One region of the Ensifer sp. Root127 genome, then DNA from elsewhere that is predicted to be linked to it. Evidence: predicted binding sites of a transcription regulator. Region 1 holds the regulator's gene; each other region holds the start of a gene.
What was found. The regulator HrcA, encoded in region 1, represses chaperone genes, less so after heat shock. The targets are predictions, from matches to a motif close to GTTAGCACTCNCNNNNNGNGAGTGCTAAC.
Positions count from the first base shown of each region.

Region 1 (3,260 bases):
CTCGCGGCCGCATTGGGGGAAGCTGCATTTCCTCGGCGCGGAGGACGTGACTGCGCTCTATCCACGATCCGGCGATTTCCGGGCATTACGGGCGAAAGTCGACCCGGAGGGCCGTTTCCTCAACGATCACCTGCGGCAGTTGTTCGGTTGATATGATTGCCGAAAACAAGAAACGCCGCGCATCCGAGTGGACGCGCGGCGTTGAAATGGATCAGACCGCAGCTCAGGCCGCCGGGCTGTCGCCTTCCGTAGCTGCCGCCTTCGGGCCGCCCTTGGATACGCCGACCATGGCCGGGCGCAGCACGCGGTCGCCGATGGTGTAGCCGGCCTGAACGACCTGCAGCACCGTGTTGTTCGGCACGTCGGCGTTCGGGATTTCGAACATTGCCTGGTGGAAGTTCGGGTCGAACTTCTGGCCTTCCGGCTCAAGCTTCTTCACGCCGTGACGTTCCAGCGCCGACAGCATGGCGCGCTCGGTCATCTCGACACCTTCGATGAGGGCAGTAAGGCCCGCTTCTCCGGCTTCCTTCGCTTCAGCCGGGATGGCATCGAGCGCACGGCGCAGATTGTCGGAGACGGCGAGCATGTCGCGGGCAAAACCAGCAACGGAATAGGACTTGGCATCCTTGACGTCGCGTTCGGTGCGGCGGCGCAGGTTGTCCATTTCGGCGGCGAGCCTTAGATACTTGTCGCGCAGGTCGTTGTTCTCAGCCCTTGCAAGCTCCAGCGGATCGGGCTCGGCAACCGGCGCCGCTTCCACAACCTCGGGCGTATCGTTGACTGCCTCGTCGGTCGCGGCAGCTTCGTGTCCGTGCTTGTTTGTTTCGTCGGTCATGACGTTCTCCGGTGTTCGTCTGTCTTGTCTTCCGCATTCCGACGCCCGCGCGCAACGATGGCCGCATGGCGTAAAATGCCCAGTGACTGGATTTGATGCCGATATCGAGGTTTAGGGCCGAAAAATCAAGGGTTCAATGCTGCCTGTGGCCAAAAGCGCCTGATCAGCGCGAAAGCCGCGACATCAACTGCGCGGTATAATCGACCATCGGCACGATGCGCGAATAGTTGAGCCGCGTCGGACCGATGACGCCGACGGCGCCGACGATGCGATCTTCACTGTCGCGATAGGGCGCAACGATCAGCGACGAACCGGACAATGAAAACAACTTGTTCTCCGAACCGATGAAGATCCTGACACCCGGGCCGCTCTCTGCGAGGTCAAGCAGCTCGATCAGGCTGTCCTTCTTTTCCAGGTCGTCGAAGAGCATGCGCAGGCGGTCGATATCCTCGGTTCCCTCCAGGCCCTCGAGCAGGTTGGCCCGGCCGCGAACGATCAGCCGTGCCGGCTTTTCATCGCCCTCGTTGCCCGACCAGATCGCCAGTCCACGCTCGACCAGTTCCTGGGACAGGGCATCGAGTTCGCTGCGCACGGTCTGCTTGACGGTTTCGAGCTGCGAGCGCACCTCGCCGATCGTCTGGCCGGCGAGATGGGCATTCAAGAAGTTCGCTGCTTCCGTCAGTTGCGAGCTCGTCACGCCGGCGGGAAGCTCGATGATGCGGTTTTCGACCTGGTCATGCTCGCCGACGAGCACGGCCAGCGCCTTGGTGGGCGCCAGCCGGATGAATTCGACATGCTTGAGCACCGGATCGTTCTTGGCGGTGATCACGAGGCCGGCGCCGCGCGACATGCCCGACAGCATCTGGCTTGCCTCTGCCAGCAGCGTATCGACCGGCTGGGCATGGTCGCTCAACCGCACGTGCCGATCGATCGAAGCACGATCTTCTGGGGAGAGATTGCCGACCTGCATGAAGGCGTCGACGAAGAAACGCAGGCCCGTCTGCGTCGGCAGGCGGCCGGCGCTGATGTGCGGCGAATAGATCAGCCCGAGATCTTCGAGGTCGCTCATCACATTGCGCACGGACGCCGGCGACAGCGACATCGGCAGCAACCGCGAAAGGTTGCGTGAGCCGAGAGGCTCTCCGCTGTTCAAATAGGTTTCGACGATGCGACGGAAGATTTCACCGGAACGCTCGTCCAGCGCCGCCGCGATATCGGTCACTCCGGGATTGCGCAGTACCATGTCGCTCCATGTTCGCAGGCCAATCCTGCCGCCGGAAATATAGTGATCCCCGCGCCCGATAGCAAAAGGGAAAAATCGCCCCGATCCCCGGCTGTCCACCGGTTCCCTTTGGCTGCGCCATGCTCTAGAAGGCTCACCAGATACGATAGGAGTTTGATGATGCGGCCATCCGGCAGAAAAATCGACCAAATGCGCAAGGTTTCGTTCGAGCGCAATTTCTCCAAGCACGCGGAAGGCTCCTGTCTGGTGCGATTCGGCGATACGCACGTGCTGTGCACAGCCAGCCTTGAGGAAAAGGTTCCGGCCTGGCTGCGCAACGGCGGCAAGGGTTGGGTGACGGCCGAATACGGCATGCTGCCGCGCGCCACCGGCGAGCGCATGCGTCGCGAAGCCTCGAGCGGCAAGCAGAGCGGCCGCACCCAGGAAATCCAGCGCTTGATCGGCCGGTCGCTGCGCGCCGTCGTCGATCTGCCCGCACTCGGCGAACGCCAGATCTCGATCGACTGCGACGTCATCCAGGCTGATGGCGGCACGCGCACGGCCTCGATCACCGGCGCCTGGGTGGCGCTGCATGACTGCCTGAAGTGGATGGAAGCCCGCAACATGGTGAAGGTCGAGAAGGTCCTGAAGGACCATGTCGCCGCCATATCCTGTGGCATCTTCGCCAACCAGTCGATCATCGACCTCGACTACCTCGAAGATTCCGCCGCCGAGACCGACGCGAATTTCGTCATGACCGGCACCGGCGGCATTGTCGAGATCCAGGGCACGGCCGAAGGCAAACCCTTCAGCGAAGCGGAATTCGCAAGCCTGCTCGGACTGGCAAAGACCGGCATTGCCGAGCTTGTCGCACTGCAGAAGCAGGCGATCGCCGGCTGACGAGAAGGACGGAGACGATGGCCCCGGCGCTGGATGGCATTCTTGAGACTGCGCTCTATGCGTCGGATCTCGACGCCGCCGAGGCCTTCTACAGCGGTGTGCTGGGGCTGGAGAAGATTACACGGCGGGAGAACCGACATGTGTTCTTTCGCTGTGGCTCGGGCGTTCTGCTGATTTTCAATCCTGCGGAAACGGTCAAACCGCCTTCGCCGGATGCGGCCCTGCCGGTGCCGCCGCACGGCACCACCGGCCAGGGCCACATGTGCTTCCGCGTTTCCGCGTCGGCACTCGACGCCTGGAGGG
Region 1 is NZ_LMDX01000001.1:1,093,789-1,097,048, forward strand. It holds gene ASD03_RS05120 (D-arabinono-1,4-lactone oxidase) at 1-151, shown strand, start outside; partial or broken gene grpE (nucleotide exchange factor GrpE) at 224-844, opposite strand; gene hrcA (heat-inducible transcriptional repressor HrcA) at 999-2,078, opposite strand; gene rph (ribonuclease PH) at 2,238-2,957, shown strand; gene ASD03_RS05140 (VOC family protein) at 2,975-3,260, shown strand, end outside.

Region 2 (3,260 bases), on a different contig from region 1:
GTGAGGATGGCGATGTCTTCCAGCATGGCCTTGCGGCGATCGCCGAAACCGGGTGCCTTGACGGCAGCGATCTTGAGCCCGCCACGCAGTTTGTTCACGACAAGCGTGGCAAGAGCTTCGCCTTCGACGTCCTCAGCAATGATCAGGAGCGGTTTCCCGCCCTGAACGACAGCTTCGAGAACCGGAAGCATCGACTGCAGGTTCGAGAGCTTCTTCTCATGGATGAGGATATAGGGGTCCTCGAACTCAACGCGCATCTTGTCGGCATTGGTAACGAAATATGGGCTGAGATAGCCACGGTCGAACTGCATGCCTTCGACGACTTCAAGCTCGGTTTCCGCTGTCTTGGCTTCCTCGACGGTGATGACGCCCTCGTTCCCGACCTTTTCCATTGCCTCAGCGAGGTACCGGCCGATTTCCTCGTCGCCGTTGGCTGAAATGGTGCCCACCTGAGCGATTTCGGAGTTGTTAGAAATCTTGCGGGCGTTGGTCTTCAGTTCCTTGACGACCGCGTCGACGGCCACGTCGACACCGCGCTTTAGGTCCATCGGGTTCATCCCCGAGGCCACGGCCTTCGCGCCTTCCTTCACGATCGCCTGGGCAAGGACGGTCGCGGTCGTCGTACCGTCCCCAGCGAGATCATTCGTCTTGGATGCCACTTCGCGCAGCATCTGGGCGCCCATGTTCTCGAACTTGTCCTCAAGCTCGATCTCCTTGGCGACCGTAACACCATCCTTGGTAATGCGGGGGGCGCCGAAGGATTTGTCGATCACGACATTGCGACCCTTCGGTCCCAGTGTCACCTTCACGGCATTAGCAAGCAAATCGACCCCGCGCAGCATACGGTCACGGGCATCGGTGTTGAATTTGACTTCTTTCGCGGCCATTTTTCACTCCTTCAATAGGCAGCTTTGTTGACTGACGTGGATCAGGCGGCCTTAATCTGCTCGGCCTGTGGCTCGATGACGCCCAAGACATCGCTTTCCTTCATAATCAGCAGATCCTCGCCGTTGATCTTGATCTCGGTGCCGGACCATTTGCCGAACAAGATGCGATCACCCGCCTGGACATCCAGCGCCTGGATCTGGCCCGCCTCGTTGCGCGCGCCTGAGCCGACGGCGATGACCTCGCCTTCTTGCGGCTTTTCCTTGGCGGTGTCGGGAATGATGATGCCGCCCTTGGTTTTCTCCTCGGAATCGACCCGGCGGACGAGAATGCGATCATGAAGCGGTCGGAACGACATGTTTTCCTCCAATGGACAAACAATGATGTTGGTGTTCCCCCAGTCGGCCTGGATGACCAGTCCGGTCAGGTACAAAACCTCAATCGAGCGTCTTGCGCGAAATGATCTGGTTTGCCGAATTTTCGATTTCAAGAGGAAGACGCAAAAAAATAGCACTCGAGCTCGGTGGCTGCTAAGGCACTGGAAAGGAACAACAAACCTTCGCGCCGCGTTTCGCTTTTTTGCTATAGGCGCAAAGGCACCGCCTTACAAAGTCAAATGGACGGAGGTGAAGCATGCAATTCTCATCAGATCTCGATTGCCAGCTTAACGGTTATGGTCTCACCACTGCGCATATCCTCTATCGCATTCCCGATTTCGAATCCGTCCTGCAGGCCTATGTCTGGCAGGACTACGATTTGGCTCCCGATTTCCCGCAATTGCATAGGTTCCTCGACTTCTGGCAGCCCAATCTTGAAGGTCCGCTGCACTCTGTCCGCTATTCGTATCAGCGTCTGATCGGGCCTAATGAATGGCGGCGCGTCGACGGCGAGTTCAGATTGTATTGAGGCTTCAACGGAATTAGTTACTCCCTGGCCCATGTGCTCTCGAGGATCGATGAGCTTGATCGGGAAACCAGAGATTTACCGCTGGTCTGAAGGCCGAAAATTTTCCCAGCCATCGCTCTTGAATCCGAAATTCGCGAAAACCAGATCAATTGTCGCCAGCCGCTGCGATCAGGGCTGGCTTTGCTGGAAGCCCCGTCTTTCGGCGCTTCCGTACCCATGTTGCTCAAGGAGGATATGGCTATGGCAACATCTTACGACTACGCACCGCTGTTCCGCTCGAGCATCGGCTTCGATCGGATCTTCAATCTTTTGGAAGACGCGCAGCGCGGCCGCTCGATCAGCGACTGGCCGCCCTATGACATCGTCAAGACCGGCGAGGACAGCTACCGGATTTCGATCGCAGTGGCCGGCTTCGCGCAGGACGATCTTGACTTGACCTTTCAGTCCAACCTGCTGACCGTGACCGGCAAGAGGCAGGAACCTTCCACGGACGGCTATCTGCATCGTGGCATTGCCGGCCGCCCGTTTGAACACCGGTTTGAGCTTGCCGACCATGTCAAGGTGACTGGCGCGGATCTGAAGAACGGTCTTCTGTCCATCGATCTCGTTCGAGAAATCCCAGAAGCACTGAAGCCGAGGAAAATCTCCATCCAGAGCGAACCATCTCTGGCGCCATCAACCGCTCCGGCACAAATCAAAGCGGACAAGGCTGCTTGAGAAGCTGTGAGGGGGCGCCGATGCGTCGGCGCCCTATGACACTTCGGGTCAGGAAGGAGAGAGACGATGAAACCCGATATGTTCAAAGAGCCCGTATCCATTCTTGTTGGCCTCGGTTTTCCCGCAGAGGTTCGCAGCGTCCTCGAGGCCTACCGCTATCTCTCCGAGTGTCCGACGTCACTCAGAGACACGGCACATTCTATTGCGTTAAGGGCATGTGGAGCCGCGCTTCGCGGCGAGATAGAAGCAGAGACCGCGCGTGGCTTGTTCGCGGCCTTTGCAGAGAAACACGATGTGCTGACGCCGGACACCAAATCCATCGTTGCGTTTCGCCTGCCGCGCGATAGAGATCCGCACGTGCGTTGAGTGGCCCAATGATCCACAAGACTTTGGAAAACGCGGTCAACGATGCGATGACGAAAGGACCAACAGTTCTGGCCTTGCAAGGTCTGGCGTTTCAACGGCCAATCGACGTTGTGATGGCACCCGCACTTTCTGTCGATGACAAGCGCGCGATCCTCGCTGCCTGGGCTTCGGACTATTACGCGATAGACTCACAACCGGCCCTGCGTCAAATTCCAGGAACACCTGAACCGGTCCTTATTGACGAGGTTCAGCGCGCTTTGGCAGAACTCGATTGTCGTTACCAAACCTGACCGCATTTCCAGGAGGGGAGCCAGTAGCGACGAGGAAGGGCTCTCAGCTCCGTCGAAGAAACATGGATGAACAGCCGAGAATAGCCGAAACGCAGT
Region 2 is NZ_LMDX01000053.1:170,733-173,992, reverse strand. It holds gene groL (chaperonin GroEL) at 1-887, opposite strand, end outside; gene groES (co-chaperone GroES) at 929-1,243, opposite strand; gene ASD03_RS38505 (usg protein) at 1,519-1,791, shown strand; gene ASD03_RS34760 (Hsp20 family protein) at 2,032-2,508, shown strand; gene ASD03_RS34755 (DUF982 domain-containing protein) at 2,575-2,874, shown strand; gene ASD03_RS34750 (hypothetical protein) at 2,883-3,164, shown strand.
Region 2: groES (co-chaperone GroES) is a predicted target of HrcA. The motif match lies at 1,392-1,420, and genes of this name have one in related genera.

Region 3 (3,260 bases), 420 kb from region 1:
GCATACCGTCGCCGACGGCGATGACACGCGACAGATCGAGTGGACCGCGAACGGCCTTGGCTTCCGTCAGCGCGGCACGGTAGATGGAGATATAGGGCTTTCCGGCGATCCGGGCTTCGCCGCCGAGCTCCTCGTAAAGCTTGGCGATGGCGCCGGCACAGGGGATCAGCCGGTGGCCGCGCTCGACCACCAGGTCCGGATTGGCGCAGATGAACGGGATCTTGCGCTTGGCAAGTCCGGTCAGCGTCGCGCGATAGTGCTCCGGCGTTTCGGTTTCATCGTCGTAGAAGCCGGCGCAGACGACGGTCTCTGCATCTTCCGACGAGACGATCTCGGTGCCGAGCCCTTCGAGCAACGGCAGATCGCGTTCGGCGCCGATGAAGAAAATCTTCTTGTCGGCTGCGGCGATCAAGGTGCGGGTCACATCGCCCGACGTGACGATGCGATCATAGGCTTCATCGGGAACGCCCAGCCCGCGGATCTGTACCTTGACGCTGGGGCTTGGCCGGGGAGAATTGGTGATGAGGACAACCGTAAGCCCTGCTGCACGCGCTTCCGCCAGGGCCTCGCAGGCCGACGCAAACGCCTGAACGCCGTTGTGGAGAACACCCCAGACGTCACAGAGCACGACGTCATAGCGCCCTGCGATTTCCCGAAAACTGTTGATCCTTGCGGCCATGCGGGCTTCCTGCAAACTCGGTTTCCGGCTTGCATGGCAAGGAAGGGCCGAGAATACAAGCCTCGCGCCTAGAAAATCGCCGCCATTCCCAAGGATTCGGCGCCCGCCCCTCCCTCATGCCGAGGAGACGGTCCACGGGACATCAGCGTCAGGGCCTGCCGACCCCGAGGCTCATGATAACAACCGGATCGGGCAGCGAGACCAGGCAAATCCTCGATATCGGATCTGCCCAAATTCCGACCGCTTCATGCAATAGGCAGGCAAACGTTCCGGCCCGGCCGCCGTTCGTTGCCTGTCATCAGCCGCCGATAATCATGTCGCCTGAAATTTTTTGAACGGCCAATCCTTGACTCGTCCCGGACCCAGCCTTATCTCGGCCTCGCTAGCACTCGACAAAAGAGAGTGCTAACACCCATCCATCGGGTCGTTGAGCGATCCGTAGTGTCATTTGATCGAGGGATTAGACTAATGGCAAGCACCAATTTCCGCCCGCTGCACGACCGCGTTGTCGTCCGCCGCGTCGAGTCTGAGGAAAAGACCAAGGGCGGCATCATCATTCCGGACACCGCTAAGGAAAAGCCGCAGGAAGGCGAAATCGTCGCTGTTGGCTCGGGCGCCCGTGACGAAAGCGGCAAGGTTGTTGCTCTCGACGTCAAGGCTGGCGACCGCGTTCTGTTCGGCAAGTGGTCGGGCACCGAAGTCAAGATCAACGGCGAAGACCTTCTCATCATGAAGGAAGCCGACATCATGGGCATCATCGGCTGATCTGCCGTCGTCCACACCTTTTCATGACAACCAATGGGCAATGAGCCCGGGAGTTTTCTCAAATGGCTGCAAAAGAAATCAAATTCGGCCGCACCGCGCGCGAAAAGATGCTGCGTGGCGTCGATATCCTCGCTGACGCCGTAAAGGTCACGCTCGGCCCGAAGGGCCGTAACGTCATCATCGACAAGTCCTTCGGCGCTCCGCGCATCACCAAGGACGGCGTATCAGTTGCCAAGGAAATCGAACTTGAAGACAAGTTCGAAAACATGGGCGCCCAGATGGTCCGCGAAGTTGCTTCGAAGACCAACGACATCGCCGGCGACGGCACCACGACTGCAACCGTTCTGGCCCAGGCGATCGTTCGCGAAGGCGCCAAGGCTGTTGCTGCCGGCATGAACCCGATGGACCTGAAGCGCGGCATCGACCTCGCTGTCACCGAAGTCGTCAAGGATCTCCAGGCCAAGGCCAAGAAGATCAACACTTCGGAAGAAGTCGCACAGGTCGGCACGATCTCGGCAAACGGCGAGCGTCAGATCGGCCTCGACATCGCAGAAGCGATGCAGAAGGTCGGCAACGAAGGCGTCATCACGGTTGAAGAAGCCAAGACCGCCGAAACCGAACTCGAAGTCGTCGAAGGCATGCAGTTCGACCGTGGCTACCTCAGCCCCTACTTCGTCACCAACCCGGAAAAGATGGTCGCTGACCTCGACGACGTCTTCGTTCTCCTCCACGAGAAGAAGCTCTCGAACCTCCAGGCCATGCTCCCGGTTCTCGAAGCTGTCGTTCAGACCGGCAAGCCGCTCCTCATCATCGCTGAAGACGTCGAAGGCGAAGCTCTTGCTACGCTCGTCGTCAACAAGCTGCGTGGCGGCCTGAAGATCGCTGCCGTCAAGGCTCCGGGCTTCGGCGATCGCCGCAAGGCCATGCTCGAAGACATCGCCATCCTGACCGGTGGTACCGTGATCTCCGAAGACCTCGGCATCAAGCTCGAAAACGTCACGCTCGACATGCTCGGCCGTGCGAAGAAGGTTTCGATCTCCAAGGAAAACACCACGATCGTCGACGGTGCTGGCCAGAAGAGCGACATCGAAGGCCGCGTTTCGCAGATCAAGGCTCAGATCGAAGAAACCACTTCTGACTACGACCGCGAAAAGCTGCAGGAACGTCTTGCCAAGCTCGCTGGCGGCGTTGCCGTAATCCGCGTTGGCGGCTCGACGGAAGTTGAAGTGAAGGAAAAGAAGGACCGCATCGACGACGCTCTCAACGCGACGCGCGCTGCTGTTCAGGAAGGCATCGTACCGGGCGGCGGCGTTGCCCTGCTGCGTTCTTCCGTCAAGATCACCGTCAAGGGTGTGAACGACGACCAGGAAGCCGGCATCAACATCGTTCGTCGCGCTCTGCAGGCTCCGGCCCGCCAGATCGCTGAGAACGCTGGTGACGAAGCTTCGATCGTTGTCGGCAAGATCCTCGACAAGGACCAGGACAACTTCGGCTACAACGCCCAGACCGGCGAATATGGCGACATGATTGCCATGGGCATCATCGACCCGGTCAAGGTTGTTCGCACCGCCCTTCAGGACGCGGCTTCGGTTGCTGGCCTTCTCGTTACGACGGAAGCCATGATCGCCGAACTGCCGAAGAAGGACTCGCCGGCGATGCCGGGCGGCATGGGCGGCATGGGCGGCATGGACATGATGTGATAGGGCGCCAGCCCAATCGCAGCATTGTCCATAGAGCTTCGCCCATGCACCAAGAGCAGTTCAGCGCGTCAAGCGCGCTGAACGGGCGGCATGGACATGATGTGATAGGGCGCCAG
Region 3 is NZ_LMDX01000001.1:671,909-675,168, forward strand. It holds gene ASD03_RS03180 (TIGR01459 family HAD-type hydrolase) at 1-679, opposite strand, end outside; gene groES (co-chaperone GroES) at 1,148-1,444, shown strand; gene groL (chaperonin GroEL) at 1,507-3,144, shown strand.
Region 3: groES (co-chaperone GroES) is a predicted target of HrcA. The motif match lies at 1,061-1,089, and genes of this name have one in related genera.